2 regions of the Blautia sp. HCP3S3_C4 genome follow, and region 1 is predicted to be linked to the other one. Evidence: riboswitches for the same ligand, from Rfam matches in the RefSeq annotation. Region 1 holds a riboswitch; the other holds the start of a gene.

Evidence for each region. Region 1 has a riboswitch for thiamine pyrophosphate ahead of thiW (energy coupling factor transporter S component ThiW). Riboswitches for the same ligand answer to the same signal wherever they lie in the genome.
Region 2: it holds a riboswitch for thiamine pyrophosphate, as region 1 does, so the genes downstream of both, thiC (phosphomethylpyrimidine synthase ThiC) here and thiW (energy coupling factor transporter S component ThiW) in region 1, are expected to answer to the same signal.

What each region holds. Positions count from the first base shown of each region.
Region 1 is NZ_JBQHWF010000014.1:83,188-99,958, reverse strand. It holds gene ACTNC6_RS12815 (GGDEF domain-containing protein) at 1-364, shown strand, start outside; gene thiM (hydroxyethylthiazole kinase) at 488-1,267, opposite strand; gene thiW (energy coupling factor transporter S component ThiW) at 1,197-1,784, opposite strand; TPP riboswitch at 1,900-2,003, opposite strand; gene ACTNC6_RS12800 (DMT family transporter) at 2,217-3,092, shown strand; gene ACTNC6_RS12795 (DUF1284 domain-containing protein) at 3,263-3,667, shown strand; gene ACTNC6_RS12790 (threonine aldolase family protein) at 3,773-4,828, shown strand; gene ACTNC6_RS12785 (sensor histidine kinase) at 4,837-5,322, opposite strand; gene ACTNC6_RS12780 (TlpA family protein disulfide reductase) at 5,801-7,003, shown strand; gene ACTNC6_RS12775 (CD1871A family CXXC motif-containing protein) at 7,004-7,168, shown strand; gene ACTNC6_RS12770 (4Fe-4S binding protein) at 7,169-8,083, shown strand; gene ACTNC6_RS12765 (phosphatase PAP2 family protein) at 8,203-8,754, shown strand; gene ACTNC6_RS12760 (ATP-binding protein) at 8,742-11,888, shown strand; gene ACTNC6_RS12755 (Hsp20/alpha crystallin family protein) at 12,240-12,707, shown strand; gene ACTNC6_RS12750 (Hsp20/alpha crystallin family protein) at 12,893-13,360, shown strand; gene ACTNC6_RS12745 (DnaJ C-terminal domain-containing protein) at 13,486-14,637, shown strand; gene nudC (NAD(+) diphosphatase) at 14,787-15,635, opposite strand; gene ACTNC6_RS12735 (Ldh family oxidoreductase) at 15,892-16,771, shown strand, end outside.
Region 2 is NZ_JBQHWF010000009.1:123,877-140,647, reverse strand. It holds gene ACTNC6_RS10030 (N-acetylmannosamine-6-phosphate 2-epimerase) at 1-628, shown strand, start outside; gene ACTNC6_RS10025 (carbohydrate ABC transporter permease) at 682-1,563, shown strand; gene ACTNC6_RS10020 (carbohydrate ABC transporter permease) at 1,606-2,436, shown strand; gene ACTNC6_RS10015 (ABC transporter substrate-binding protein) at 2,510-3,889, shown strand; gene ACTNC6_RS10010 (D-isomer specific 2-hydroxyacid dehydrogenase family protein) at 3,892-4,866, shown strand; gene ACTNC6_RS10005 (dihydrodipicolinate synthase family protein) at 4,885-5,799, shown strand; gene ACTNC6_RS10000 (ROK family protein) at 5,890-6,777, shown strand; gene ACTNC6_RS09995 (MurR/RpiR family transcriptional regulator) at 6,789-7,637, shown strand; gene nagB (glucosamine-6-phosphate deaminase) at 7,730-8,473, shown strand; gene nagA (N-acetylglucosamine-6-phosphate deacetylase) at 8,499-9,602, shown strand; gene ACTNC6_RS09980 (histidine phosphatase family protein) at 9,800-10,531, shown strand; gene ACTNC6_RS09975 (alpha/beta hydrolase) at 10,579-11,544, shown strand; gene ACTNC6_RS09970 (DUF6320 domain-containing protein) at 11,561-13,381, shown strand; gene ACTNC6_RS09965 (thiamine phosphate synthase) at 13,418-13,996, shown strand; gene thiC (phosphomethylpyrimidine synthase ThiC) at 14,126-15,436, opposite strand; TPP riboswitch at 15,694-15,802, opposite strand; gene ACTNC6_RS09955 (fibronectin type III domain-containing protein) at 15,855-16,771, opposite strand, start outside.

The sequences.
Region 1 (16,771 bases):
AAAAGCAGCTAATGATAATATTAGTCATGAAGCAGGGGATGAGTTAATTATTGGCGCTTCGAAGTGTATGGTTAATGCATTCTCAGGTCTTGGAAGGACGTATCGTGTAGGTGGCGATGAGTTTGTTGCATTACTGAGAGGAACGAGAGAAGAAGCACAGGATGCAGTTAAGACATTTGATTATTTAACTGAAAACTTCCAGGGAAATCTTATTTCTGAACTTAGTGTGTCTAAGGGAGTAGTTGTTTGTTCAGAACATATAGAACTTAATTTTGAAGAAATTAAGGCAATGGCTGATAAGCTGATGTATGCAGATAAGGATGAATATTATAGACGAACAGGAAAAGATAGAAGACGAGTTTGATTTATAAATCACCCTTTGAGAGAGAAGGATTTACCATTGAAGCCTGTTGAGGCCTAAAAAACATTATTCATCCTCTGAGCATTTCGTTATATGAGGGCATATAGGCACTTTTTCACCTACTTATTATAAGGATAACTGGTAAAACTGATCAAACAGCTCCACCTGGAAGCTTCCGGGGCCGGAGCTGTTTTTTTCAGCTCTTTCGCCGGCGATACCAAATTCTGTAGCTGCAGTGAAAGCTGCAGTGAAAGGATCTGTGACTGCCAGATAAGTGGCACAGATCATGCCAAGCATACAGCCGGTTCCGGTGATCTGCGACATGGCAGGAGTGCCTCTTTTGATAAATGAGCATTTGTTTGCAGAAACGATCATATCTTCCTTACCAGTGATCAGGAGTGTAGTGTTCCATTGAGCAGCTTTTTCCTGGAAAAGTTCCTGCAGATGAATCCGATTGATATCTGTGACGGTATCCTCGTCCCCTGCATCAATGCCGATGGCATGGGCGGTTTGGCCGGACATGGCAAGAAGCTCAGACATATTGCCCTTGAGAAGTTCCGGCATATGAATGTTCATAAGTCTGTTTGCAAATTCGTAACGCAGATTGCTGCAGGCAGTACCTACCAGATCAAGCATAACAGGGATGTGGAGACTAGCTGCAGTTTTCAGAGATTCAGGCATGGATTTCATACGCGCATCAGTGATATTTCCAAGATTCAGTGCCAGTGCATGAGAACTTCTGGTAATCTCAGCTACTTCAGCGGGATGTTCTGCCATGATCGGGCGGCCTCCGGCCGCCAGAATAATATTAGCACAGTCATGGATAGAAATTGGATTAGTGATGCAGTGAATCAGCGGCTGTGCTGCTCGGGTCAGTTGTCTGGGATTTGTCTGATTTACGGTCATATACTTTTGCTCCAAGGCTTTGTTGAAATTTGGCAAGCATTCCTGTGTGACTTAAGGCTTTCAGGAAGAAATAGGCAATGGTGCCACCCATGCAGGTTGCTGCCAGAAACATTGGTGTATAGAAAAATGCGTTCAGTCCGCTTCTGCCCATAAGAAATGCCATTACAGGATAGGAAACCAGAGAGCCGATGATACCGGTTCCGAAGATCTCACCGATCACTGCGCAGATAATCTTTCCATGAGAAGCGCGGTAGAAAACGCCTGATAAAAATGCACCGAATACGGCACCTGTCAGTGCAAGTGGCGGGATACCCATAAACATCATGCGGATGATTCCGATGAGAGTGGCACAAAGAAGTGAATACCACGGTCCCAGAAGTACGGAGCAGACGATGTTTATCAGGTGTGCAGTAGGGCACATACCCTCGATTCTCAGAATGGGTGAGATGACAACGCCGATGGCAACCATCATGGCGAGCATGACCATTCTGAATGTTTTGGATCTGTCTGTGTTCATAATAATGAACCTCCTTGAAATGAAGATTTGGTCTGCCGAAGCAGACATTATCAGTTGTGCAGGAAACAGATAAAATCCTGCAAAAAAAATCTGCCGGAATAACACACTGGCAGATTTTAATATACAAATACAGTACCTACGCTGGCATTATCCATATCAGGTGCGGTCGAAGATCTATCTTCCTCTCAGCCTGTCCCACAGGCTCCCGTTGTTATCATCTATATGCAGATTTTTCTTGTGTTAGAGTAACACAAGCATCTGGAAAAGTCAATGGGATGTAAAATCAGGTCAGCAACCCTTTTTAGAGTGTTGCTGGAATAAAAAATCTATTTGTACTAAAACGATTGTCCGTGATATGATTAACAGGTAGATGACAGACGGCATATGATAAAAAGAAGCTGTCTGCATGGACAGAAAGGCAGGTTAAATCTGATGAAACAGGAAAATTACATAAAGGGTATGATAATGATCATCCTGTCGGCGTTTTTCTTTGCTTGTATGAATGTGAGCGTACGTCTGGCAGGTGATCTGCCGTCTGTGGAGAAGAGTTTCTTCCGGAATCTGGTGGCGGCGGTGTTTGCGGCGGTGATTCTCTGTAAAAATCGTACAGTGCCGAAGGTGGATAAGAAATACTGGGGACCACTGATCCTGCGTTGTGTGTGCGGGACACTGGGGATTCTGTGTAACTTTTACGCCATTGACCATCTGTTGGTGGCAGATGCATCGATCCTGAATAAGTTATCTCCGTTTTTTGCGATTATTTTTTCATTCCTTTTGTTAAAGGAAAAGATCAGACCGGCGCAGGCTGCGTGTGTTGCGCTGGCGTTTATCGGATGTTTATTTGTAGTGAAACCGGGATTTCAGAATGCGGCACTTGTTCCGGCACTGATAGGAGTCTGCGGTGGACTGGGAGCAGGAATTGCCTATACGATGGTGCGTGTACTGGGAACTCACGGAGTGAAGGGACCGGTTATCGTGTTTTATTTTTCATTTTTCTCCTGTTTGTCGGTTGTGCCGTGGATGTTGTTCCATTTCACACCCATGAGTATGAAACAGCTTGTGACATTGCTGATGGCAGGATTATTCGCAGCGGGCGGACAGTTTACGATTACGGCTGCATACACCTATGCACCTGCAGGGAAGATTTCCATCTTTGATTATTCGCAGATTATTTTTGCCACGATGCTGGGATTTGTCCTGTTTGGAGAGATTCCGGATAAGTACAGCTTTACAGGATATGTGCTGATTATTCTGGCATCATTGGGTACCTTTCTTTATAATATGAGGGTAGTTAAGGCTGGTAAATGAAGAAAAAGTAAAAAAGGATTTTTCTGATTTTATCCAGTAAGTCTGATGAAATCCGACCAGTATATAGAATTATTGGATTGTAAACTATAAAATAAAAAAAGTTGTCAATAAAAACGCTTTGTGTTAAAGTATCCAATATGTTAAAAAATTAAGGAGAAGGGTGCACAAAGATGTCTTTTATAAAAAATATTCCACTACGCCCTCACCATGGAATGTGCCTTGCATATTTCAAGGGTGAGGGATACAGTGATGGGTTTTCCGCACATATGCAGGAAATGCTGGATATTTTCCAGAAGGGAGCGAAGATACAGCTTCATGCAGATACAGACGAGATCTGTTCTGCCTGTCCCAATAATGAAAAAGGATGCTGTTCTTCCTTTTCGCTTGTAGAAGCATATGACAATGCAGTGCTGGAACTGTGCGGTCTGGAAAATGGACAGATTATGGAATTTGATGATTTTACAGATGTTGTTCAAAAGAAAATCCTGGCATCAGGAAAGAGGAAAGAAATCTGTGGGAATTGTCAGTGGAATTCCATCTGTGAAAGTCAGAAGAGCAGATGGGAGAAATGCTAAGAAAAATAGAGTAACAGAATGAATAGCGTTCCGGTACAGAACAGAAGCTATGAATAAAAAAGTCAAATGCGCAAATAGTGCAGTAGAAAGGACATAACGATAAAAATGGAAAATACAGAATCACGTTTATATTTCGCCAGTGACTACATGGAAGGTGCGCATCCTGCGATCATGAAGAAGCTGATGGAGACAAACCTGGAGAAAACAGTGGGCTATGGTCAGGATCCATATACAGAAGATGCGAAAGAAAAGATCAGAAAAGCCTGCAATGCACCGGAGGCAGACGTATTCCTGCTGGTTGGCGGAACACAGACCAATGCCACAGTAATCGATGCACTTTTGAAATCCTATCAGGGAGTTGTGGCTGCGGATACAGGGCATATTGCAACCCATGAATCGGGCGCTATTGAATTTGGTGGACATAAGGTTCTGACAGTACCGCAGAAAGATGGAAAAATCTCTGCACAGCAGATTGAGAAGCTGGTGAAGGATTTCTATGATGATGCCAATTATGAGCATATGGTAATGCCCGGGATGGTATATATTTCCCAGCCAACAGAATATGGTACCCTGTATTCCAGAGAGGAATTAGCAGCTCTCAGCAAAGTCTGCCGGGAAAATCATCTTCCCCTTTATGTGGATGGCGCCCGCCTTGCCTATGCACTGGCAAGCCCGGAGAATGATGTGACTCTCACTGATCTGGCTGAACTTAGCGATGTATTTTACATTGGAGGAACCAAATGCGGAGCATTGTTTGGAGAAGCAGTGGTTATACCGCAGAAAGGACGGATTCCTCATTTCTTTACGATCATCAAGCAGCATGGAGCATTGCTTGCCAAGGGACGGATCGCAGGAATCCAGTTTGGTGAACTGTTTACGGACGGGCTGTACCTGCGGATCGGCAAACCTGCAATGGAAGCTGCAGAGCAGATCAAGGATGCACTGAAGAAGTATGGATATCAGCTTTCTCTGGATACTCCCACCAATCAGATCTTCTGCATTGTGTCCAATGAGGTAATGAAAAAAATAGCCCAGGATGTGGAGTTCGGATTCTGGGAGAAGTATGATGAGACACACTCTGTGATCCGCTTTGCCACAAGCTGGGCTACTACTATGGAAGATACACAGAAACTGATTCAGATTCTGGAAAAAAATAAATAAGAAAAAAATCAATAGTCAGTTGATTTAGGCAGTATCAGGGCAATGGTACTGCCTTTTTCGCTGCTCTGGGTTACTTTTACCTGGCCGTTGTGCTGTCTGGCAATCTCGCTTACAAGAGCAAGCCCCAGACCTGCACCGCCCATGGCGCGGCTGCGGGATTTGTCCACACGGTAGAAGGGATCAAAGATTTTTTCCTGATTTTCAGGGGAGATACCGATACCTGTGTCAGTTACCTCCAGGACTGCAGATTCTGCAGAATGAATGCTTACAGTAACGGAACCGGAAGGCCGGTTATATTTGATCGCATTTTCAACCAGATTATAGACTGCCCGGTACAGAAGGATATAGCTGCCTGTAACAGTACAGTCACCTTCTGTCTGAATAAGCCGGATCTGATGTTTGTCTGCAATCGGATCCAGATCGCAGAAAACCTCTTCTGTGAGTGCTGCAAGAGAAATAGTGTCAGAACGCTCTACAGTCTGAAGGCCTGTCATGTCCAGCAGGATTTCCGCAAGATGGGAAAGCCGTCCGGTCTGTTCAGGGGACTTACTTGATTCGGTTAAAATTTTGACTCTGATATATTATCAATTTTATCATAGCACACGAAGTATAAAATTCGTGTAAAAAAAGAAAATGTTTCATATTATAGCAATCCTCTAAAATATCCGATTACAAAGTTCTTTTAACAAGTTTCAGATTTGTCTGTGATTGGCCATGAAATAAAATTTTGAAAAGTTATTTTCTTAACACAGATTTTATTTCTCAGATGCTATAATGTGTGCATATCAATAAAACAGTGTCTGTCATGCGGGGATGAAATCCAGATCTGCAGACAGACATAAGGAATTAACCAATTAAACTGTGAAGCAGTTATTTGGTTAGGAGCAGGTAGAGAAGTGTATGTTTTTATCGGCTTGGCTTAAAAGTAATATAAAAATCATAGCAGTAAAAAATGAAGGGAGCTTACTTATAATGAAAAACAGAAGAATGAGATTAATGGCGATTTTTGCAGCAGGTGTATTAAGTGTGACATCTATGGGAGGTATTGTAACTGCACATGCAGAGGAAACTCTTTCAGTGCCTGCAGAGGAAGCCGGTGCAGGTGCGGTTCAGATGGATGGAAAGGATGCTCAGGCAGCAGAAGATGGCAGTGTGGCAGCTTCCGAAGGTCTGATCGCAGGATCCTTCAAACCGTCAGAGATTGCTCAGCCTGCACAGGATACTTATGAGTATCCATTTCTTGGAATGAAATTAGGGATTTCCAAAGACCTGAAAGAGCAGATGGAGAAGAAGAACATTTCCATGTTCACAGATGAGAGATGGAATGACAATGCAGATGCAGTCACATATGCTACAGCCAGCTGGTGCACCCTGACAGATGAGCAGAAGGATGCAGAGGTGGACAAGAGGGGCACCGGATATGACGACTGGCTGAAAAGTCTCAGCAGAGTAGGTGTGATCGGAATGTATGATGAGGAATCCCAGAAAGATCTGGATACCATTACCGGCTGTACAGAGCATAAAGAACTGGGTACCAGCAGTGACGGTAAATATAAATATTATCTCAGCACAAACAAGGATGCAGATGCAGACCTGTTAAAGGATATGGAGGGGATTGAGGTAACACTTACAGAAATGACTCCTTTCCAGAAGCTCTCTGCATTTGACCAGCCACAGGATACTTCTGACAGTACAGAGGCGACTGAAGGAACAAATGTAGGTAAATTTGAAACAACAGGAGTTGATGGAAAAACTTACACACAGGATATCTTCAGCAAATATGATCTGACTATGGTAAATATTTTCACAACCTGGTGTTCTCCATGTGTCAATGAGATTCCTGATCTGGAGAAACTTTATCAGGAGATGAAGGATAAAGGAGTAGGAGTAGTAGGCGTGACACTGGATACAGTAGGCAGTGATGGAAAGCAGGATGAGGAAGCAGTGAAAAAGGCTCAGGTACTTCAGGAGAAAACAAAGGCATCCTATCCATTCCTGATCCCGGATTCCGGAATGATGAACGGACGTCTCAATGGAATCTCCGCTTTCCCGGAAACCTTCTTTGTTGACAAAAACGGAAATATTGTAGGCGAAACTTACTCCGGAAGCCACAGTCTGGACGAGTGGAAAGAAATCGTGGAAAAAGAGCTGGAGAATGTCACAGAGGGAAAATAAATGAATAAATTAAAAACCAGAAAAATATGGAACAGTAAACGGCCGGCTGTGATTCTTATGCTTGTGGGAGCCTGTTTTATGGGATATGGGATTTCCCGCGGAGAGCTGGCAGTGGTGTTTACAAAAGCCATTAACATCTGTATGGAATGTGTGGGAATTGGATAAATGAGTAATCAAAAGAACAACGATAACAAAAGTAATAAGAAACAAAACACAAAAAATATGAAGATCAATGAGTGGCCCCGTCACGGAATCCAGGCACTGTGGGCATTCATTACAAACAGTCATGTTACCGGTTTTGTCACAGGCAAAATTTACACAGGCAAATTGAAAAATGCCTGTGTTCCGGGCCTGAACTGTTATTCCTGCCCCGGTGCTGTTGGCGCCTGTCCTATCGGTTCTCTTCAGGCTGTGATAGGGAGCTGGAATTTCAAAATGGCTTATTATGTGGTGGGATTTCTTATCTTCATCGGGGCTATGGTGGGAAGGCTGATCTGCGGTTTTCTCTGCCCCTTCGGACTGATCCAGGATCTGCTGAATAAGATTCCATTTCCTAAGAAAATTCGCACATTCAAAGGCGACAAGCTGCTTCGTAAGCTGAAATATGTGATTTTCGCAGTATTTGTAATTCTGCTTCCGTTGTTTCTGGTGGATATTATGGGACAGGGGGCACCCTATTTCTGCAAACTGATCTGCCCGGCAGGAACACTGGAGGGTGGACTGCCGCTGGTACTTCTGAATAAATCTATGCGCAGTGCACTGGGCTGGCTGTACATATGGAAGAATGTGATCCTTGTCATAACGATCATTCTCTCCATTTTGATCTACCGTCCGTTCTGCAAATATATCTGTCCCCTGGGAGCACTTTATTCCGTATTTAATCCCGTTTCCCTGTATAAATACAGAGTGGATAAGGACAAGTGTATAAAATGCGGAAAATGTGCAAAAGCATGCCAGATGATCGTAGACCCTGTGGAAAACTCCAACAGCCCGGAATGTATCCGCTGCGGCAGATGCAAGAAAGCCTGTTCGACAGGTGCAATCCAGTGTGGAATCAGAAGAACACCTGACAGACTATAAAAAGTAGTCTGCCAGGTGTTTTTTTGCCTGTTTATAAATAAATATATTCAAATTTGAGTAGGCATACAGGAAAAAGTAGGGTAAAATAATGCATATGCTGAAAGAATGGGAGAAAAGATATGAGCATTGAATTAAATATTCTGGACTGGTTCCAGACTCTACACACGCCGTTTCTGGACAAATTGATGGTGTTTATTACGAGCTTGGGGAATGCAGGGATTATATGGATCGTGATGACGATAGTATTTCTTCTGATTCCTAAAATGAGAAAAACAGGTGCAATTATGGCGGCTGCTTTGATAATAGATTTATTACTTTGCAATGTAATATTAAAAAATCTGGTGGCAAGGACAAGACCTTATGATGTAAATACAGGAGTGCAGCTTCTGGTATCCAGACTTCATGATTATTCTTTTCCGTCAGGACATACAGCAGCGGCATTTGCTTCAGTAACTGCTTTATATCTGGCAGGAGAAAAGAAGCTGTGGAAACCGGTTCTGGTTCTTGCCTGTCTGATAGGAATATCAAGATTGTATTTGTATGTGCATTATCCCACAGATGTTCTTGGCGGAGCCCTGGCAGGCGCTATATCAGGATATCTGGGATATCGGTTCATTCAGGCCATTTTTTACAGAACAAAACAAGAAGGGGGAGGGCCATGTCCGAAGTAAAGAATAAGAAAAAGAAATCCAGTATTATTCAGGTCAGTATTGGTATTCTGGCAGTTATTCTGGCTATCCTTATTATTATAATGATGGGAATTGTTTCTGATATTCAGGGAACGGCTCGTATTGTAAATTATACCGGTTTAGTCCGTGGAGAGACACAGAGGATCATCAAGCTGGAGGTTGCCGGGGAACAGGACGATGCAATGATCCAGGAAGTAAAGTCTTTCATTGATGGTCTGCGCAATGGAAATACGAAACTGAATCTGGTATATCTGAATGATAGGGATTTTCAGAATAAAATGCAGGAACTGGACGAGGGCTTTTCTGATCTGTATAAGGAAATCTGTTTGGGGAGATCTGAAGGATATGAAAAAACAGATATTATATCCAGAAGTGAGGATTTCTTTGTGATCTGTGATGAAGCAACAGGTCTGGCCGAAAAATATTCGCAGAAAAAAGCCACATCCTTATCATTGCTTGAGAAATATATCACATCAGATATTGTTGTGCTGATGCTGTTGATTGGATATGAGTTCATCAAAGCAATACAATATGCTGCAATGAACCGCCTGCTGCAGCGTAAAGTATATCTGGATGATGCGACAGGACTTCCGAACAAAAATAAATGTGAAGAATTGCTGAGTGAGACAGAACCGGATGCAGATACCGGTGTCTGCAGTTTTGATCTTAATAATCTCCGGCGTATTAATGACAGCAGAGGTCATGAAGCCGGTGATGCCTATATCCGTAGATTTGCCATCTGCCTGCGGGATTCCATGCCGGCTGAGCAGTTTGTGGGAAGAGCAGGTGGAGATGAATTTCTTGTAGTTACCCACGGACTGGACAGGGAACAGATGACACAGTGCCTTGAAAAGGTGCGCAGGGATATGCTAGAGGAATCCAGAGTGTATCCGGATACTCCCTTAAGTTATGCGGTGGGATTTGCACTGGCCGGCGATTTTCCCGGAAGTACAATGAGAGAGCTGTTTAATTGCGCAGACAAAAACATGTATATCAATAAGAATCATGTAAAAAGGGAAGAGGCTGCAGCAGAAAAGCATCAGGGATATCAGCTGTTAAAACTGCTTAATCAGCACGGCAGTAATTTCTCAGACTGTCTGTATTGTGATGCCAGGATGGATACCTATCGGGCGATTCGTTCCAGTGAAAATTTTTTCCTGGCCTCTGATGGTGCATACTCCGGTGCAGTGGAACAGATTATAGAGGAACAGATTGAAAAGTCCTGTCAGGCAGATATCCGCGAAGGACTGCAGATTTCGGAACTTCAAAAGAAAATGCATACGAAGAAAGATGTGCTGGAATATGAGTATAATATCGGAAAACAGGGGGCGTATAACCGCCTGACATTGATTCCGGTGGACTGGGATGAGGACAAAAAGCTGCATCATTTTCTTCTGGCATTTGAAACTATCCGAAAAACTTCTGAAGGTCAGACAGGTGCAAAAGAGCAGCTACAGCTCTATTATGAACAGCTGAAACAGTCTATCCTGGAAAATGACAGCTATGTGGATGCGCTTCTGGAATTGTCAGATGTGATCTATACAGTAAATCTGACAAAGGATGTTCTGGAAAGAAGAATCGTACTGAATGGAAAAGAACAGAAGAGCTGGGAACTTTTTATGGACTACCCGCTTCCATGTTCTTATCGGGATTATTGCTGGGAATATGAGAAAAAAATCACCCAGGAAACAATTGCCGGTTACTGCATGACAGATAACTGTGAAAAACTTCGTAAGAGGTTTGAGAACGGAGAAACAAATATGTCTGTGGAATATTGTACCCGCGAAGACGATGGAAGTATCCGCTGGGTACAGAAAACAGTTCTGATGACCAAAATGGTGGTGTTTGATACAGAAATTCTTGCTGAGGTGCCTATGATCTATGCGATCATTCTGCTGCAGGATACCACACAGAGACATGAACGGGATGAGCAGGAACAGGCGCGCCTTCAGGCAGCATTCAATGAGATGCGTGCCGAGAGCAGGGCAAAAACCAATTTCCTCAGTCGTATGAGCCATGATATCAGGACACCTTTGAATGGTATTATTGGTCTGTTAAAGATTGACGAGACCCATTTTGAGGATAAAGCACTGATACGGGAAAATCATAAAAAGATGAAGATAGCAGCGGATCATCTGCTCTCCCTTATCAATGATGTTCTGCAGATGAGTAAAATAGAGGAAGGTCATATTGTTCTGACACATGAATATATCTGCCTCAAAGACTTGATCTATGAGATTGAGAGCATTATCACGCACAGGGCAGCAGATGAGGACATTCAGTGGATTTATGAGAAAAATAAGGAGGATATTCCTTATCCGTATGTCTATGGAAGCTCACTGCATCTTCGTCAGATTTTTCTGAATATCTATGGAAACTGTATTAAGTATAACCGACCGGGAGGAAAGATTACTACGGTAATGGAGGCAGCAGATGTACATGATGGAATCTGTACATACAGATGGACGATTTCTGATACAGGTATAGGGATGAGTGCAGAGTTCCTGAGCCGCATTTTTGATCCGTTTTCACAGGAAAAAACAGATGCCCGGAGTGTTTATCAGGGAACCGGTCTGGGAATGGCGATCACTAAGGGATTGATTGAGCAGATGAATGGAAGTATTGAAGTGACAAGTCAGGTGGGCGTTGGAACTGTGTTTGTCATTACCATTCCATTTGAGATTGCCCGGGAACAGAAAAAGGATAAGGAAATTGCAGAGAAATATGATATTCGTGGACTGCATCTGCTGGCAGCCGAGGATAATGAGCTTAATGCAGAAATCGTAGAAATGCTGCTGACAGATGACGGTGCGAAGGTTACAGTTGTAGAAAACGGCAGACAGGCAGTGGAGCACTTCGAAAGTAATCCTCCGGGAACCTTTGATGCCATATTAATGGATTTTATGATGCCTGTTATGGATGGGATTGCAGCAACAAAAGCCATACGTGCCATGGACCGGCCGGATGCAAAAACAATTCCGATCATTGCAATGACTGCAAACGCATTTGAGGAAGATGCCAAAAGATGTCTCGCAGCCGGCATGACCGCACATCTGGCAAAACCATTTCAGATAGAAGATGTAGAGAAAACTATTGTGGAGTGCTGCGGAAAGTAATGTCATTTGTAAGGTCTGTTGTTATGAGTAAGTTATCATAAATAGAGTTAAAAGTCTGGATGACAAAATATGAGCAGAGAAAGGCGTAAGTCACAGAAATGTGGGTTGCGTCTTTTTTTTGCCGGTTCACAATTCACAAATTCTTCACAAAAAAATTAGCACTCACCTCTTGACAGTGCTAATAATAAGTGTTATATTACAGCTAGAACAAAGGAAGGGGAACAAAAAGAGAACAAAGAAATAAGTTCCATGAGATTCCGAATAACCTAAGTTCCAAAGAAACAAGGTAAAGATGCATAACTGAGAGTCCATCATATACAGATGGACGGTATAGAAAAGGAGAGATGACTTATGTTGATGCCTAGTATTTTTGGAGAAAATTTATTTGATGACTTTTTTGGAGATTTTCCATTTTATTATGATGACAGAGCAATGAAAGATACAGAGAAGAAACTTTACGGACGCAGAGCCAGCCATATAATGAAAACTGATATCAAGGAAACAGATAAAGGCTATGAACTGGTCGTAGATCTTCCGGGATTTACCAAAGATGAAGTAAAGGCTGACCTGGAGAATGGTTATCTGACTATCAGCGCAGAGAAAGGCCTGGACAAAGATGAGCAGGAGAAAGAGACAGGACGTTATATCCGTAAGGAACGTTACGCAGGTGCCTGCAGCCGTAGCTTCTATGTAGGTAAAGAAGTTGAGAAAGAAGACATTAAAGCAGAATTCAAACATGGTATCCTCACATTATTTGTACCAAAGAAAGAAGCAAAACCAGCAGTAGAACAGAAGAAAACAATTGCCATTGAAGGCTGATGAATAAATATTCTGACTGACCCGTTAAGGGTCAGCCAGAGATTAAAAACAGATATAAAAATAAAAGCTTACACTAAAAGATTGAAAATAAAAGGTTGAAAAAACCTGTAAAGATAGATTTGGAAAGTAAATCTGGTGAACAGATTTGACATATATAAAATATATTAGAAAAGGAGATATGACTTATGTTAATGCCTAGTATTTTTGGAGAAAATTTATTTGATGACTTTTTTGGAGATTTCCCATTCTATTATGATGACAGAGCAATGAAGGATGCAGAGAAGAAACTTTATGGACATAAAGCAAATCATGTAATGAAAACTGATATCAAGGAAATGAATAACGGATACGAACTGATTGTAGATCTTCCAGGATTTAAGAAAGATGAAGTTCATGCAGCACTTGAAAATGGTTATCTGACCATCAGTGCAGAGAAAGGTCTGGATAAAGATGAGAAGGAAAAAGAGACAGGACGTTATATCCGCAGAGAACGTTATGCAGGTGCCTGCAGTCGTAGCTTCTATGTAGGTAAAGAAGTACATCAGGACGACATCAAAGCAGAATTCAAACATGGTATCCTGACATTATTTGTTCCGAAGAAAGAAGCAAAGCCAGCAGTGGAACAGAAGCACAGCATCTCCATTGAAGGATAATAGATGTTAAGTTACAGCAACGGGAGGTCAAATCTTTTGGCTTCCCGTTGTTTGCATAATGAGGATTGCAGAAATATGAAGTCAGGAATGATTGCGTTAGAATGTGTTTATGAAGGAAGGTGATGATATTGAAAAGAGACTACTATGAAGTTCTGGGCGTGAACAAAAATGCGGATGCAGCAACGATTAAGAAAGCATACAGAAAACTGGCCAAGAAATATCATCCGGACAGCAATGAGGGAAACGCTTCGGCAGCAGAGCATTTTAAGGAAGTAAACGAAGCCTATGATGTTCTGAGTGATGAGAAGAAGCGTAAACTGTATGATCAGTTTGGTCACGCTGCTTTTGAAGAAGGTGCCGGTAATTATGGAAATGCACAGGGCAGCCCGTTTGGCAGCGGTTTTGGCGGAGCACAGGGCAATCCATTTGGCGGTGGTTTCCATGGCTCATACAGTGATGGCAATGGTTATCATGAATATCATTTTGAGAATGGCGAAGATATGGATGATATCCTGAAGAATCTCTTTGGTGGTGGATTTAAGAAGAGTAAATCATCCAGTGGTTTCGGAAGCAACGGTTTCGCTGGAAGTGGATTTCATGGAAGTGGTTTTGGTGGATTCGGAAGCAATGGAACTGGCGGCTTCGGCAGTGGCTTTGGTACAGGTGGAAGTGATTTCCGCAGTCAGGGCTTTGGCGGTTCTTACAGCAGCAAAGGTGAGGATCTTCATGCAGAGGTTACTGTCAGCTTTGATGAAGCTGCTTTTGGCGGTAAGAAGGTTATCCGCCTGCAGAGCAGCAACGGTGGCGTCCAGAACTATGAAGTCAATATTCCGGCAGGTATTGAATCCGGTAAATCTATCAGACTTAAGGGAAAAGGCTATCCGGGAGTCGGCGGAGGTGAAGCCGGTGACCTGCTTCTGAAAGTAAATGTTCAGGATAAACCGGGATATAAACGGGAAGGCAGAGATGTTTATACAACTGTAAATATCCCATTTACAACAGCAGTATTTGGTGGTGAGGCGAAGGTTCACACCATTTACGGTGATGTTCTCTGTAACATCAAACCGGGTACTCAGTCCGGAACGAAGATACGTCTGAGAGGCAAAGGTATTGTTGCAATGAATAATCCGTCTGTACACGGTGATGAATATGCAACTGTACAGATTGAAGTTCCGACAAACCTGACACCGGAAGCAAGACGGAAACTGAAAGAATTCGAACAGGAATGTAATGGAAACCGCAGAAGCCGTGGATTTGGCAGCGGGAGTGCGGCGTGAAGAGTAATCAGAAATATTTTTGAACATATAGTGAATCAATTTTACAGAGAAACGAAAAGGATACATGCACAGTAACATTACCGTGTATGTATCCTTTTAGCATAATAGGGAAAAATATTCTATGAGCTTTTTCTGATATAGAATATTGTTTATCTGGGTTCTTTTCCATCACGGAAGAGCATCATCATTTCCTTGGTCAGGCTGATATTATTGCCCTGATCCGGGATTTTGTCACGTTCTACCCACTGTGCCATGGAGAGTTCTTCATGGTCAACGGTCAGGGTATCATCACCGTCTACATCACAGAAGAATCCAAACAGCAGAGAGCCGCTGAAGGACCATGGCTGGCTCTTGTAGTAGCGGAGATTTTTGACTTTCAGACCTACTTCTTCCATCACTTCTCTGTGAACAGTCTCCTCAATTGTTTCTCCGATTTCTGCAAAGCCTGCAATGAGAGCGTAGCGTTTGAATCGACGTCCTTCATATTTGGACAGGATGATTTTATTTCCGTTTGTGATCCCTACAATAACTGCAGGACACAGAACAGGATATTCCTGATTGCCGCAGGAAGGGCATTCCATCATACGTTCTTTCTGACTGTGAACCATTGGCTTTCCACAGCAGCCACAGTATCTGCGCTTGCTGTACCACTGGAAAAGCTGATGTCCTGTAATTCCTGCAAATGCAAGATGCTGTGGCTGAGCGGTCCGAAGAATCCGTACATCCTGAAATTCATAGTCCGGAAGCAGAGAGGTATCCAGCTCCGGGATCAGGTAGAAACGCTGATCATCTATGGAAAACAGATAAATAAAATTGCTGTAAAGATCAGCGATCTTTTCCTCCAACTCCCGGAAACGTGGGAAAGTAATATCTGCATCCCGTTCCTGGCGGGGAAGAAGTATACTGCCTTTTTCGTATGCAAGGATAAAGCAATCTTTATCCGGGGCAGAAGGTTTGTATTCGTTGTGATAAGTATGTGGTGCGATGTCCTGAATCATAGCAATCGTTCCTTTTCTTTTAATAAAATTGTGCAGGCAATAAAAAGTCAATGCCTGTTTACAGTATATTACGAGAACTTTGTAAAAACAAGAGATTACGATTTGATCAAATCAAGCAATATTTATAATGAAATCTGTAAAAAAATCAGAAAAAACAGTTGATTTTTAAAAGCAATGGTAATATAATCATTTCAACAAATTAATTGGTATAACCAATATGGGAAGAGGTAATGCTACAAGGAGGGGCTTTGCAGTTATGGGATATGTAAAATGGAGTTATGACACATTAAATACTTTTTGCCACGATGTATTTCGGAAGTTTGGCTTCAATGAGGAACAGACCAATATTATTAAAGATGTTTTGCTTACCGCAGACCTGTACGGGATTGAGAGCCACGGAATGCAGAGAATGGTAAGATATGATAAAGGAATTGAGAAAGGAACCATCCATCCTGATGCAAAACCGGAGGTTGTATTTGAGACACCTGTATCAGCTGTGATCGACGGACATGATGGTATGGGACAGCTGATCAGTCATTTTGCAATGGAGAAAGCAATTGAGAAAGCGAAAAAAACAGGGGTTGGTTTTGTTTCAGTAAGAAATTCCAATCATTTTGGTATTGCAGGATATTATGCGGAAATGGCTTCTAAACAGGGGCTGCTTGGAATGGCATGCACGAACTCAGAAGCGATCATGGTACCTACCTTTGGACGTAAGGCAATGTTGGGATCCAACCCGATTGCAGTAGCAATGCCTGCAGAACCCTATCCTTTCCTTTTTGACTGTTCCACAACAGTTGTAACCAGGGGAAAACTGGAAATGTATAATAAATCAGGTAAACAGCTTCCTGAGGGCTGGGCTCTGGGAGCAGACGGACATGAAAGTACGGATGCACCGGCTGTACTTGCAAACATTGTCGGCAAGAAAGGCGGCGGAATTATGCCACTTGGCGGCAACAAAGAGGTAAACGGAAGCCATAAAGGTTATGGATATGGAATGCTCTGTGAGATTTTCAGTTCTATTCTTTCTATGGGTGTTACTTCTGATAAATGCTGTACATTTAAAGACAAGACAGGTATCTGCCATGGATTTGCAGCGATCGACCCTGCAATCTTCGGCAATGCAGATGATATCA
Region 2 (16,771 bases), on a different contig from region 1:
GGAGCCGCTTCATTCTTCATATATTATGAGCAGAATGGCAGTAGCCGCATTGGAAGGCGGGGCTAAAGGAATAAGGGCTAATACCAGAGAAGATATTAAGGCTATTCAAGAACAAGTAGATCTTCCGATTATTGGAATAGTAAAAAGGGATTATCCTGATTGTAAGGTATATATTACCCCTACTATGAAGGAAGTAGATGAGTTGATGGAAGTTAAGCCTGAGATTATAGCTTTGGATGCTACTGGGGCACTTCGCCCAGGGGGAATAACACTGAAACAATTCATAGAACAGATTAGGAAAAAATATCCGGATCAGCTTTTGATGGCAGATTGTTCAACTGTTAAGGAAGCACAATATGCAGATCAGATAGGATTTGATTTTATAGGAACAACCATGGTAGGGTATACAGAACAAAGCGCGGATGACAAAATTGAAAAAGATGATTTTCGTATTATCAGAGAAATTTTAAATTCAGTAAAACATCCGGTAATTGCGGAAGGAAATATTAATACACCTGAAAAAGCTAAGAGAGTTAAAGAACTGGGAGTTTTCAGTATTGTAGTTGGTTCAGTTATTACTCGCCCACAATTGATTACCAGAGCATTTGTAGATGCATTACATGAATAAATATAAAGAGCTCCAGTAAAACGAAAATTATTGCGGAAAGGAAGGATATTATTTTGAAGAGGAAGCGGGAAAACGGTGAAAATAGATTTGCCTATATTGTAAATGCACCCATGATTATTTATCTGGCCTGTTTTCTGGCATTTCCAATGATATGGGGATTGTATATGAGTTTTACAAACAAGACAATTGGAAATCCTGCATCGTTTGTTGGATTGAAAAACTATATCAGACTTTTGGGAGATCCGGAATATAGGAGATCAATTTTAAATACTGTATTTTTTACTGCTATTTCTATAGCTGTAAAAACAGTTCTTGGAATGCTCATGGCATTATCTTTGAATCAGAAATTTAAAGGCAGAAATGTAGCAAGGGCATTGCTGATGATTCCATGGACGTTGCCGAATATTGTTGTAGTTTATAACTGGCGTTGGATTTTTAATTCAACAGGTGGAATTGCCAATCATATATTAAAATCTCTGCATATTACAAATTCAGATATTATCTGGTTCGGATCAGCAGGGCTTGCAATGACTACAATCATTGTAGCTAATGTATGGAGAGGAACACCATTTTTTGGAGTTTCTATTTTGGCTAAGTTGCAGACAATTCCAAAGGATTATTATGAAGCTGCGGAAATTGATGGTGCTGGTCTTTGGAAGAAATTCAGATATATTACATTACCGGAAGTAAAAGATGTAACTATTTTATCTGCACTTATGAGTACGATTTGGACCATTAATGAATTTGAGACAGTGTGGTTATTAACCGGGGGCGGTCCAAACGGAACAACAGAAGTTATGAATGTATATAGTTATAAGACTGCTATGAGAAGTATGATGCTTGGACGAGGTATTGCAGTTGCAGTACTTGCAATGCCGATTCTTATGATTCTTATTAGTATCCTGACACGCCGTATGCTGCCGGAAAATGAATGATTGTGAGGTATTGCGTGTGCGGAAAAATGAAAGGAGAATTATATGAAAACTAAAAAGAAAACAGCATTACTTGGAAGGATATATCTGATCATATGTCTGATAGTTGCATTATTTCCAATATACTGGATGATCAATACTTCCTTTAAAAGTGATTCTGAAATTTACGCAAAAATTCCGACGTTGATTCCTCATCATCCTACTGGTGGCGCGTATGCTTACTTGATTAATAATACAAATTTTCTTGCAAGTATGAAGAACAGTTTGATTATTGCTATATCCGTTTCGGTATTTTCAATTTTAATAGCATATCCTGTTGCGTACACTTTATCAAGAGTAAAATTTAAAGGAAGACGAGTATTTTCAAAATCAGTATTATTTATGTATTTATTACCAACTACAGTTCTGTATATTCCATTATACATGTTGGTATCTAAAATGCATCTTACCAATACGATTTGGGGGCTGATTGTAATTTATCCTACATTTACATTGCCCTATGTTGCATGGATTCTTATTCCGCATATAGCAGCTGTTCCGAAGGAACTTGAGGAAGCTGCGAAGGTAGACGGATGTTCCAGGATAGGTACCATGTATAAAATTGTATTTCCACTGGCATTGCCAGGGATTATATCTACTACAATTTTTACGTTTGCAATGTGTTGGGGAGAATATATGTATGCATTGGTAAATCTGACATCAAGTCAGGTACAGACTTTCCCATTGGTTATTTCAGGATTGATCTATGGTGATATGCCACCTTGGAATCAGTTAATGGCGGGCGGTGTCCTTGCTGGTATTCCTATTATAGTGATTTATATGCTGGCTTCCAGTGGATTAGTTGGCGGAGCAACTGACGGTGGTGTAAAAGGATAATATTAAAAAGCTAATATAATAGAAAATAATTAGAAAATAATAAAAATGAAAAGTTAAAAGGAGGAACTTCTATATGAGAAAAAAATTATTATCAATGGTAATGGCAGGAACATTGGCTCTTTCATTTACTGCATGCGGAGGAAGTAGTTCCACTGATACAGAAAAAAATACGGATACTGCCAGCACGACAGAAACGCAAACAGAAGATAGTAAAACAGCGTCTGATAAAAAGTCTATTACTATCTGGGTGGAAAAAATCTTCAGTGATGACGCGAATACTAAAATGGAAGAAAGGCTGAAGGAATATGAAAAAGAAAAAGATGTAACAGTAAATTGTGAAATGGTAGCTGCTACAGATTTTGTAACAAAATTAAATGCTGCAATTGAAGCTGGCCAGAGTGTTCCGGATATTATTTCTGCAGACACAACGAAGGTATTAAATTATTATCCGAATATTCCGTGTAATGATGTGACAGATCTTGTTAATAAAATAAATGAGGAACGACCATATTTGCAGGCAAGTTATGACGGAACTAAGATCGATGATAAATATTATTATGTACCGTTTTATAGTTCTTCTACGTTAATGTTTATCAGAAAAGATAAATTTGAAGAAGCTGGTATTACTAAAATGCCTGAAACTTGGGATGAAGTGTTTGAGGATGCAAAAAAGGTAAGCGACCCAGATAATGATTTTTATGGACTTGCAATGGGCTGTGGTGAAAATGATGATGATGACGAAAACACTATTAGACAATATATGTGGAATGAGGGCGGATATCTGTTTAATGAAGATGGGGAAATAGTTGCTGATGATAAAGTAACAGCTGTATTTGATAAATATGCAGAATTATATAAAGACAAAGTAATTCCGCAGGATGCAACAACCTGGGATGCAGGTGGAAATAATGGTTCTTATCTGGCAGGACGTACAGCAATTTGTTTTAATGCACCTACATTATATAATGCATTGGTATCTGATGAACAATATAAAGAACTCTTAGATAATACTGTTGTTTTGGCTCCTCCTGCAGGAAACGAAAATAGTGTATATATGAATTTTAACCGTGGATTTGCAGTTATGAATACCTGTAAAGATACTGACCTGGCTTCAGATGTAATTTCTTATCTTCTGGATAAAGATTGGTATGATTCCTATATGGAAGAAATAGCACCTGTATTTGCACCTGTATTTGAAGATGCAAAGGAAAATACAACATGGAAAGACAATGAAGTAAATGCTCAGGCGTTGAAGTATGTAGAAAATGCTTCTGGTTATTATGGATATCCTGTAAAAACAATTAAGGGACGTACAGTTGCAGCTAAACATTATTTTACATACCCATTTGTAAAAGCAGTTAACCAGGTAGCAACAGGCACTGCTGATTCATCAGAAGCTTTAAAAAGTATGACTGCTGCAATTGAAGATTTTCAGGATCAGGTAGGTGAATAAGGATGAAGACAAAAGTATGGTTAAATCTGGATCCGCAGAAAGTGGATGTAAATTATTTATACAAAAAGTTTGAAGAAATGGGATGTGATTTTGAAGCTGAAGCAATTCCGGATAATAATCCGGAATTGCTAGTGAAAAAAGCACAGAATGTTGATATTGTGGTTGCAACTATGGAACCATGGAATGAAACAACGCTTGGCGCAGTAAAGGGAAAAGTAAAATTTATTCAAAAATATGGAACAGGAGTAGACTCTGTAGATTTAAAAGCTGCAGGAAAAAATGGGATTCCTGTTGCTAATATTCCGGGAGCCAATGCACCTGCAGTGGCAGAGGTCGCCATGATGCATATATTGAATTTAGGCAGACGATTTACTCCGTGTGTAGAGGGCTGTAGAAAAGGAATCTGGCCTTCAACAGTTACAGGAAATGAATTAGATGGGAAAACAGTGGGACTTGCAGGATATGGACGTGTAGCAAAAAATCTTGCGCGGATGATATCTGGATTTTCTGTTAAGATTATTGCATATGATCCATTTGTGAAAGAAGCGGAACCGGGACAGAATGTTACTTTTGTGGATACTTTGGAAGAACTTTTTGAGCAGAGTGATATTGTGAGTCTTCATATGCCCTTTATGCCCTCAACAGCAGGAATTATTAATAAGTCATTATTTGATCGCATGAAACCACATGCTTATTTAGTAAATACTTGCAGAGGTGGTGTAATAAATGAAGCAGATTTAATTGATGCGCTGAAATCGGGAAAATTGGCAGGGGCAGGTCTTGATGTTCTTGTAGAAGAGCCGCCAAAACCGGAGCAGCCATTGATACATATGGATAACGTATATGTTACGTCTCACATGGGAGCTGCTTCATTGGAAAGTGAGTATCGTTCTCAGGTGATTATTGCGGATAATATAAAAGAATTTCTGGAGGGAAAACTTCCGGAAAGTGTTAGAAATAAAGAGTTTTTGGTATAATAAAAAGGAGAAATCAAAATGAATATAGAGAAATTTAAAGGAGTGTTTCCGGCTTTTTATGCATGCTATGATGAAGAAGGAGAAATTAGTGCTGAACGTACACAGGCACTGGCAGAACATTTATTGAAAAAGGGTGTGAAAGGCCTGTATGTAGGTGGATCATCAGGAGAATGTATTTATCAAAGTGTAGAAGATCGAAAGAAAACTCTGGAAAATGTAATGAAGGCGGTAAAAGGAAAACTGACAGTTATTGCTCATGTAGCATGTAACAATACAAAGGACAGTTGTGAATTGGCTGCTCATGCAGAAAGTCAGGGGGTTGATGCAATTGCAGCGATTCCGCCGATTTATTTTCATCTTCCTGAATATGCTATAGCAGAGTATTGGAATGATATTTCTGCTGCTGCACCAAATACTCCATTTATTATTTATAATATTCCACAGTTGGCAGGTACTACGCTTACCATGTCACTCTTTAAAACTATGTTGAAAAATCCAAATGTACTTGGTGTAAAAAATTCTTCTATGGCGACCCAAGATATTCAGATGTTTAAGGCTGAAGCTGGAGAAGGACATATTGTATTTAATGGTCCGGATGAGCAGTTTATTAGTGGACGTGCAATAGGAGCTGATGGAGGAATTGGTGGTACTTATGCTGTTATGCCAGAATTATTCCTGAAAATAGATGAGCTTTTTAAAGAAGGAAAAATGGAAGAGGCTCTTGCTATTCAGAATAAAGCGGATCAGATTATTTATAAAATGTGCGAAGCACATGGTAACCTTTATGCAGTAATGAAAGAAATCCTGAGAATAAATGAAAAGGTTAATATTGGAAGTGTGCGGAAACCTCTTCCTGATTTAATTCCTGAGGATATGATGATTGTTAAAGAGGCAGCCGAGATGATTCGTGATGCGATTGCAGCACTAAAATAAGCATATAGTAAGGACAAGGCGCGCATACTGTGGTAGAACATAGTGTGCGCGTTTGACGTTAATATAAAAATGAGAGTAAAGGGAGTAATTATGAAAGAGTATGTATGTATTGATATAGGTGGAACTGCTATTAAAGCTGGTGTGCTGGATGAAAATGCAAGGATAATTGAGCAACTGAACATTCCTACGGAAGCAATGCAGGGAGGCAGTTATGTGCTTGCCAGAGTAAAGAAGATTATAGAACGATACATTGTTTTAAGAAAAATCACAGGAATCTGTATTTCTACTACGGGTATGGTTGATGCTGCTCAGGGGAGTATTATATACGCAAATGAAAATATGCCGGGATATATGGGAATAAATTTAAAAAAAGAAATAGAAAGAACATTTGGAATTCTCTGTGAGGTGGAGAATGATGTAAATTGTGCAGGATTGGCAGAATATTGGAATGGAGCAGCCCAAAAAAGTCAAAGTGCATTATGTATGACCATTGGAACTGGGATTGGCGGCTGCGCGATTGTTAATGGACGATTACTCAGAGGAATATCCTATTCTGCCTGTGAAGTAGGGTATATGAATATTAATGGAAATCGATTTGAAAATCAGGCGTCAACTACTGCATTGGTAAAAAAAGTGGCAGAGAGAAAGAAGGATAAGATATCTGAATGGAATGGGAAAAGAATTCTTGAATCTGCTGAGAAAAATGATAAAATTTGTATAGAAGCAATAAATGAAATGGCAGAAATTCTTGGACTTGGTATTGCTAATATTTGTTATGTTTTAAACCCGGAAATAGTAGTTCTTGGCGGTGGAATTATGCAAAGGGAAAGTATTCTGACAGATGGTATACGTAAGTCTGTGAAAAATAATCTTTTGCCGGCAATATCATCTCATATGCGCCTGGAACTTGCACATTATCATAATGCGGCAGGGATGACAGGAGCTTGGTACTGTTTCCGAAAAGCACATGAATTTTAAAGGAGAAGTGTATGGAGTTTGATGAAAAATCTGTTGTGCCGGTATTAGAAGCTAAGTATGATAGTTTTACTCAATCAGAGAAAAATATTGCAGATTTCTTTTTGAAAAATAAAAATCAGGCAGATTACTCAATCGAGACATTATCACAAAAATTATTTGTGTCGAAAGCCTCAATATCAAGGTTTGTAAAAAAATGTGGATTTAGAGGTTATAGAGAATTCATTTATCAGTATGAAAAATCTTTAAACAGTGTGAGAAAAGATGTAGCTGACAGCACCAAAACAGTATTGGATACATATCAGGAATTGATTACAAAAACATACAGCCTGATGAATGAAGCTCAGATTACCAGAGTGATTAATTTGCTTGGAATAACTCCCAGAGTTATTGTATGTGGAGCAGGAAGCTCTGGGTTGGCAGCTACTGAGATGGAAAGCCGGTTTATGAGAATTGGAATTGATATAGATTCTCTTACTGATGCAGACAGAATTCGCATGCAAGCGGTTTTTTGCAATGAAGAAAGTTTGATTATAGGAATTAGTGTAAGTGGAGAAAATGAATCAGTATTGTACCTGTTAAAGGAGGCACATCAGAGAGGAGCTAAAACAGTACTAATTACTTCAAGAGATAGTTTGTTTTTCAGAGAATTTTGTGATGAAGTAATATTGATTTCATCAAGAAAAATGCTAAACAGTGGAAATGTGATATCACCACAATTTCCTATTTTAATTATGATTGATATTATTTATAATGAATATATTTATCTCAATCGTAGAGAAAAGCTGGCAATGCATAGTGATACTTTGCGAGCATTAAAGTCGAAAGAGCATTATATGCTAAACGGAACGGGAAAAATATAATCGGAAAAATTATTTTGCTATATTGTAGCTTGTATAATTAAATATATATATTATAATGGAAATACACATATTGAAAGAGGAGGAAAATCGGTATGATTATTTACGAGGGAAAGGATTATCAGGATGTGAGCAGAAAGGCGGCAAATATTATGTCTGCTCAGATTATTATGAAACCAAATGCAGTTCTCGGACTTGCAACAGGTTCTACACCGGTTGGCATGTATAAACAGCTGATCGAATGGTACAAAAAAGGGGACTTGGATTTCTCACAGATTACTTCAGTGAATCTTGATGAGTATAAAGGACTTTCAGGGGATAATGACCAGAGCTATCGTTATTTTATGAACACTAATCTGTTTGACCATGTAAATATTGATAAGACAAGAACTTATGTACCTAACGGACTGGAAGAGGACAGTGACAAAGCATGTGCAGATTATAATGAAGTGATCCGCAGTGTGGGCGGTATTGACATGCAGCTTCTGGGAATTGGCGGAAACGGACATATTGGTTTCAATGAACCTGGAGAAGCTTTTGAGAAGGAAACTCACTGCGTAGACCTTACAGAGAGCACCATCAAGGCAAATGCAAGATTCTTCGAAAGTATGGATGAAGTTCCGAAACAGGCATACACTATGGGAATCAAGAACATTATGGCAGCAAAGAAAATTCTTCTTGTAGCAACAGGAAGTGCCAAGGCAGATGCTTTGTACAAATCCTTGTACGGACCGATCACACCAAATGTACCGGCATCTATCCTTCAGCTTCATCAGGATGTAACTGTAGTGGCAGATGAAGATGCTTTAAGTCTTATTAAAGAAAAAGGACTTCTGTAAAATATACAGTAAAGGGTGTAGAAAAATGATCATTAAAAACGGTAATGTATTTCAGGAAGATGGAAGCTATAAAGTAACAGATTTATATATAGAAAACGGCAGGCTTGTAGCTTCTGAGGAAGAAGTGACAGATAAAACGGAACTGGATGCGGCCGGTCTGAAAGTACTGCCTGGTCTGGTTGATATTCACAGCCACGGTGCAGTGAGACATGATTTCTCAGATGCAGATGTGGATGGCTTGAAAGTTATTCTTCAGTATGAGAGATCACAGGGAGTAACTTCTTACTGTCCCACATCCATGACTCTTCCCAAAGAAGAACTTCTGAAAATCTTTCAGACGGCAAAGGATGTAGATCAGGATGAAACCTGTGCCCGTATTGTCGGTATCAATATGGAAGGACCATTCCTTGATCCTGCAAAAAAGGGTGCACATGTAGAGGGATATATCCGCAAACCGGACATTGAATTTTTCAGAGAGTGCAATGAAGCGGCAGGTGGACTGATCAAACTGGTAACTCTTGCTCCGAATATGGAAGGTGCAGAAGAATTTATCAGGGAACTGCATAATGAAACAGTTATTTCTATTGGACATACAGCGGCAGATTATGACTGTGCTGCACAGGCTATGAAGCAGGGGGCAGTTCATGTAACCCATCTTTATAATGCCATGAATCCTATGGGACACAGAGAACCAGGAGTGATCGGTGCAGCAGCAGATAATGAAGACTGTATGGTAGAACTGATCGGTGACGGGATCCATATCCATCCGGCAGCTGTAAGAAATACTTTCCGCCTTTTTGGAGATAGCAGAGTGATTCTGATCAGTGATTCTATGATGGCAACCGGTATGGAGAATGGCAAATATGAACTGGGTGGTCAGGAAGTAACTATGAAAGACAGAAAAGCTACTCTGGCAGACGGTACGATTGCAGGTTCTGCAACTTGTCTCTTTGACTGTATGAAGAGCGTTATCTCCATGGGAGTTTCGGAAAGAGAAGCGATTCTTGCTGCAACTGCAAACCCGGCAAGAAGTATCGGAATTTTTGATGAAGTGGGTTCTCTTACACCTGGAAAACGTGCGGATATTGTTCTGGCAGATGAAGAACTGAATATTGTAAAAGTGTTATAAAAATAAATGACAGGGGATATGGCAGAAGTATTTTGAAAAAAATAATCTGCTGTATCCCCTGTATTAATATTCCAATTATTATCTGACTTGCCATGGTTGTTACAGCGAATATCCCAGCAGTTATATATTGGAAAACAAGTGTCTATAGTATATAATTAGAAAACAGAAAGAATGTGAAATGAAAGGATAAAGGAAAAATGAAATTATTGATAGTACGTCACGGAGACCCTGATTATACCATAGATTCTCTTACAGAGAAGGGATGGAGAGAGGCTGAGTTTCTCGCAGAGAGATTAACAAAACTGGAGATCAGAGACTTTTATGTTTCACCGTTGGGAAGGGCAAAGGATACTGCGTCCCCTACCCTGAAAAAGATGAACCGAACAGCCACAGAATGTGACTGGCTGCGGGAATTTGACGTACTGATCGATCGGCCGGATGTAACGGATAAGAAGATTATTCCCTGGGACTGGCTGCCGCAGGACTGGACAAGGGATGAGAGATTCTATCAGTATGATCACTGGTTTGAAAATGAAAGAATGCTGGCATCGGATCTGAAGGGTCATTATGATTATGTGACAGGAAAGCTCGATGAACTGCTTGCAAAGCACGGATATGTGAGGGATGGGCATTGTTATAAAGTAGTAGAGAGTAATGAAGATACACTTGTATTTTTCTGTCATTTTGGACTGGAATGTGTGCTGCTCAGCCATTTGCTGAATATATCTCCGATGGTATTGTGGCATGGAGTATGTGCTGCCCCAAGTTCTGTGACAACCTTGAATACAGAAGAGCGGAGAGAGGGAATTGCAGCTTTCCGAATGAGTGCGTTTGGTGATATTTCACATTTGTATGTACATGATGAAGCGCCTGCGTTTGCAGCCAGATTCTGTGAAACCTGTGGGAATACAGAAGAGCGGCATGACTGATTTGTTTGTACAGCAGAAAGGAAGATAAAACATTGATATCAAAGACAATGAAAACAATTCTCCATGCGTTATCTGCCGGGAACATTGAGGTAGAAAACTCCAGAAGACTGGCAGATCTTAAGCAGCTGGATGCAACAAGGATTTTTCTGAAAAAAATGGATACAAAGGTATATAATGGAGAACATGTAGTTCCCATACGCCTCTATTTTCCAACAGAGAATGCTATGAGTGCAGGAATTGAGGAGGGCAGTACTTTTCCGGTATTGTTGTTTTTTCATGGAGGCGGTTGGGTGACGGAAAGTGTGGAAAATTATGACCGCGTTTGTTCCAGAATGGCACAGGCTACTGCCCATATTGTGGTATCAGTGGAATACAGGCTGGCGCCTGAACACAGATTTCCGGTACCGTTGGAGGATTGTTATGCTGCAACCAGGGCATTATATGCTAATCAGCTGAGCATAAATACAGATCCTGAGGAAATTACAATTGTAGGTGATAGTGCAGGGGGAAATCTGGCAGCTGCAGTATGTCTCTTGGCAAGAGACCGGGGCGAGTTTATGCCCAGACGCCAGATTCTGATTTATCCGGCACTGGGAAACTGTTATACAGAGAAATCTCCCTTTAGATCTGTGCAGGAAAATGGCAGTGATTATCTTTTGACTGCTGTAAAAATGGAGGATTATCTTAATTTGTATCAAAGTTCACCGTCAGATAGAAATAATCCATATTTTGCCCCGATTGTTGAAGAAAATTTTAAAAATCTGCCGGAAACCCTTATCCTTACAGCTGAATATGACCCTCTCCGTGATGAGGGAGAGGCATATGGAAAGAAACTGCGGGAAGCCGGAAATCAGGTGGAAATCCGTAGAATAAGCGGTGCATTTCATGGATTTTTTGCGTTGGGATTTAAGTTTTTGCATGTGCAGGAAAGCTTTGGATATATTAATCAATTTCTGAATGCAAGCTATGAAAAAATTCTGAATCCGAGTATAAATGATGAAAAGATAAAGTGACCGGAAGGCGAAAAATATGAGAACAGAATATTCTAATTGGAGAAAACTGGATAATGCAGCTCTGGCATTTCCGCTTGTAACAGGGGAAAATGATACAAGAGTTTTTCGGTTTTACTGTCAGCTGAAGGAGGAAGTGGACAGTGATATTCTTCAGCAGGCTTTGGACAGAACTATGGAGAAATATCCATTGTTTCAGGCAGTATTGCGAAAGGGTCTTTTCTGGTTTTATCTGGAGCACAGCCATATCAGGGCATTGGTAAAACCGGAGACAGAGCCGCCTTGCAGCCGTCTGTATATTCCAGACAAAAAATCCCTGCTGTTTCAGGTGAGCTATTATAAAGAACGAATTAATTTTGAAGTGTTTCATGCGTTGACAGATGGCACCGGAGCCATGCATTTTCTCCAGGAGCTTGTACAGAATTATCTCATTCTGGCCCATCCAAAGGAGAATTTTCCGGAGATAGGAAGGGATAAGAAAACAGGTCGCGGAAACATAGAGGAAGATAGCTTTTCCCAGTATTATTCTTCTGATATTCCAAAGAACAGAGAGAAGAAAAAAGCAGCTGTAAAGCTGAAGGGTGAGAAGCTGGTCCATTCAGATATGCATATCTCGGAAGTAGTTCTTTCTGTAAAAGAGGTTCATCAGAAGGCTCGTTCCTACGGTGTGTCCATAACAGTGCTGCTTACAGCTGTGATGCTCTGTTCTATCCGTGAGGAGATCCCAAAGAACCAGCAGAAGCGTCCGGTGACATTGATGATACCTGTAAACCTGAGAAATTATTTTCCGTCTCAGTCCATGACAAATTTCTTTGGATGGATTGAGGTTGGTTATACTTTTTCTGATACAACAACCTTTGAAGAGGTATTGGCGGATGTAAAGCGGCAGTTTGAGCAGGAGCTGGAAAAAGATAAAATAGCCATGCATATGAATGACTATGTAAGGATCGAGAAAAATATATTTGTCCGTGCCGTTCCTCTGGAAATTAAGAAATATTTTCTGATGATCGGAGCGAATCTGGGAAGCAGAAGTATTACTGCTGTTTACTCTAATATTGGTATTATACGTCTTCCTGAGGAGTATAGAGAATATATCCGGCATTTTGGGATTTTTGCCAGTACTAATTCCCTGCAGATGTGTTCCTGCTCTTATGGAGATGAGATGGTGCTGGGATTTACTTCCAAAATACCGGATGACAGTATTCAGAGAAACTTCCGGAGAATGTTAAGTGAGGAGGAAATTCCCCACAGAGAGTTAAAGAACGATTTTCCCGGCTGCGGCGAACAGCAGAGACTGGAAAGAAAAGAAAATCAGAGGATTGTGCAGACCTTTAGTTTCCTGTGTCTGGCAGTTGCTGTTATCTGCGGTATGATCAATATTATGACAGCGGGAACACTGAACTGGTCCTGGTTTGCAGGTGCAGGATGTGTCTGCGCCTGGCTGGTTGTTATGGTAGCTTATTCTAAGAGAAGAAATATTTTAAAAAATGAAATCTGGCAGTTGCTGCTCATATCTGTGATTGCCATTTTGTGGGATCGGTTTACCGGATGGAGAGGCTGGTCTGTGGATTTTATTCTTCCTTTTGGAGTTTTGTCGGTTCAGTTTTCTGTTCCGGTGATTGCAAGAGTAAACCGTCTGAAACGGGAAGAATATCTGTTTTATCTTGTGCAGGCATGTATTGCCGGATTAATTCCCATGATTCTGGCATGGACGGGAGTTGTGAAGTTTGTATACCCATCTGTGATTTGTGCAGGCATTAGCATTCTGACACTGGCAGCATTGTTTATTTTCTGCAAGAAGGATACCTTACGGGAATTTCATAAAAAGCTTAGGATGTAAGAAAAATACAGGGAAGAAAATAGAGGTATAAAGGATATGTATCATTCTGAATTTTATAAAAATGTGGTTGCAGTGACGAACCGTTCTCTGTGTGAACGTCCATTTTTGGAGCAGATAGAACGTGTTTGTGCCTGTCATCCAAAAGCATTGATCCTGAGGGAAAAGGATCTGTCAGAGGAAGAATATTTTCTTTTGGCAAAAGAGGTGCTGGGAATCTGCAGACAATATCAGGTTTCCTGCATCCTTCATACTTATGTGGAGGCAGCCAGAAAACTGGGGCATCCCTGTATCCATCTGCCATTATTTCTCCTTGAAAAATATCAGGGAAAGCTTGGTGATTTTCAGGAAACAGGATGTTCTGTACATTCTGTGGAAGATGCTCTGAAGGCACAGCAGTTAGGGGCTACCTATGTCACAGCAGGACACATTTATACAACAAATTGTAAAAAAGGACTTCCGCCAAGAGGACTGGAGTTTTTGGGAGAGGTTTGTAAGGCAGTGACAGTTCCGGTGTATGCAATAGGAGGAATTCATCCGGGGACAGATCAGCTGTTTCAGGTTATGAGGAATGGTGCAGCAGGTGGCTGTATTATGTCAGATATGATGAAGATATAAAAGATATAATAGATATAAGATATAATAGAAAAGCCACATTTCACAGGGATTAACCAAATATGGTGCCTGTGAAAATGCGGCTTTTTATATTTATGTGATTATGATTTTCTGTTTGGATCTTTTGGAGGATTATTCATCAAAAATGGTAACAATCTCTCCGTCCAGAATACGGTTGGTATTTTTAACAGCACAGAAGTTTCCGCACATACTGCAGGTGTCTTCTTTCTCCGGTTTTGCTTCTGCACGATAGCGTCTTGCCTTTTCCGGATCCATGCTGAGTCTGAACATTTCTTCCCAGTCAAGGCGTTTTCTTGCTTCGCTCATCTTGTAATCCCAGTCAGCTGCGCCAGGAACTCCCTTAGCAATATCTGCTGCGTGAGCTGCGATTTTAGCTGCAATAATTCCTTCTTTTACATCAGCTGCATTAGGCAGACGAAGATGTTCTGCCGGTGTTACATAGCAGAGGAAGGAAGCTCCTGAATAGGCTGCGATAGCGCCGCCGATGGCAGAAGTAATGTGGTCATATCCGGGAGCAACATCTGTTACAAGAGGTCCAAGTACATAGAAAGGAGCACCGTGGCACAGTGTTTTCTGGATTTCCATATTGGCTGCGATCTGGTTCATCGGCATATGTCCGGGTCCTTCGATCATAACCTGTACATTCTTCTCCCAGGCGCGTTTTGTAAGCTCGCCAAGGGTGATCAGCTCTTCAATCTGAGCAGTATCTGTTGCATCTGCAAGGCATCCCGGACGACATGCATCACCCAGACTTAAGGTGATATCATATTCCTGGCAGATATCCAGGATCTCATCAAAATGCTCATAGAACGGGTTCTCTTTTCCTGTCATTTCCATCCATGCAAACATGATGGAACCGCCTCTGGAAACGATATTCATGAGACGTTTATTCTGTTTGAAACGAGCAGCAGTGGCACGGTTCATACCGCAGTGGATCGTCATGAAATCCACACCGTCTTCTGCGTGCATACGTACAATATCAATCCACTCTTCGGAAGTGATCTTGCCAAGTGCTTTGTGATAATATACAACTGCATCATAGATCGGAACAGTACCGATCATTGCCGGACATTCAGAGGTAAGCTTGCGGCGGAAGCTTCTGGTATCTCCGTAGGAACTGAGGTCCATGATGGCTTCTGCTCCCATTTCTACTGCAGAATGTACTTTTTCATATTCCATATCAACGTCTTTCCAGTCTCTGGAAACACCTAAATTTACATTGATCTTGGTAGTCAGTTTTGCACCGACACCACTTGGACTGATACTTTTGTGATTTTTGTTGCAGGGAATGATTACCTGTCCTTTTGCAATCAGTTCTCTTAATTCTTCTACGTCAAAGTGTTCTTTTTCTGCCACGATTTCCATCTGTGGTGTGATGATTCCGCGACGGGCTGCGTCCATCTGTGTTGTGTACTGTGTCATTTTTTCCTCCTTGCCCTGCACTGCGGGCCTGTTACTGCCTTCTTCTGTTGTATGCAGTAAGCTGAAATGAATTGCGCCCCCTATTTTATAGGGACTTGCACCTGCGCATATTCGTATGATAGTTATTAATCTGCTACAAATAGCCTGGCAGAGAGTGGTGCCCCCGGTCTGCCGAAAAAAATAGGGACTGCAATGCGCCAACAAGCGTATAGCAGTCCCGAAGAACTTAAATTTAATCGCAGCTGTCATTATTATGGACAGAACTACGGTTAATTTCCCTACGTTGGCATTATCCAAATCAGGTATAAGGGTCGAAGTTGAAGACTTCCTCTCAGCCTGCTGTTACAAGCTCCCCATTTATCTGTTTTTTTAGTATATTCTTGTTTGTTATATCTGTCAAGCCTTGGTTGTAAAAGAATCATACCCGGCGGAGATAAAGATAATATGCAGAATTTTTGTCGGACTGCCAGGTCTTTTTTCCTACTTTTTTGTTTGCTGCGATCTTGACGTAATAGCGGGTGCCAAGAGTCATGTTATTTAAGCGGAAGGAATTGGCACTGGTTGTTGCAGCCTTTTTGTAGGAGCTGTTGCCGGGATATTTGACATAAACCGTATAGCTCTGGGCACCGGCCACCTTGTTCCATTTGATGGTCATGCTGTTTCGTGTGTTGCCGGCTTTTTTAGGTACGATACCCTTGGCTACATATCTGGTAGTTGGGGTAGTGCTGACAAATTTCTTACCCTGTAAAGTAAGATATGGATAAATCTCTACTTTATAGAAGGCATCCTTCTGTAACGGAAGTGTGAAGGTGTAGCGGTTATTGTAAAATTTGGTTGTTGTTTTCTTGGTCTTGTAGCTGGTATATGCTACTTTGTATCCTGTGATTGCATTATAAGGTGTTACGGTTTTCATGTTGAAGGTGTATCCCTTGTCTGAAGAATAGGAGGTTTTAATACCAACGGATTTGTATAATGTAGCACAGATGATCGTGGTGACAGTGGTGGATTCTTCAGAGTCATTGCCTGCAAGGATGGCAACTGTGTATGTCTTTCCGGGTTTCAACTTGTTAATTTTGCATTTGGTTTTGGAAGTGGTACCGAGAACCTTGTAGCTGTCTGCACCATTGCTGGATTTGATCCGGATGGTATATTTGGTAGCCCCTTCTACTTTGTTCCAGGCAAGAGAAATAGAAGTTTCGGTAGCGGCAGTCTGGACAATATTGGAGGTTGAGCCTACATAGGTGGCATTGTCAACCTCTTCAGTGGAAAGTACAGGTACTTCCGGAATACTGCTTTCCTCCGGTGCGGGAGCCAGGATGGCTTCAGTGGAATCGG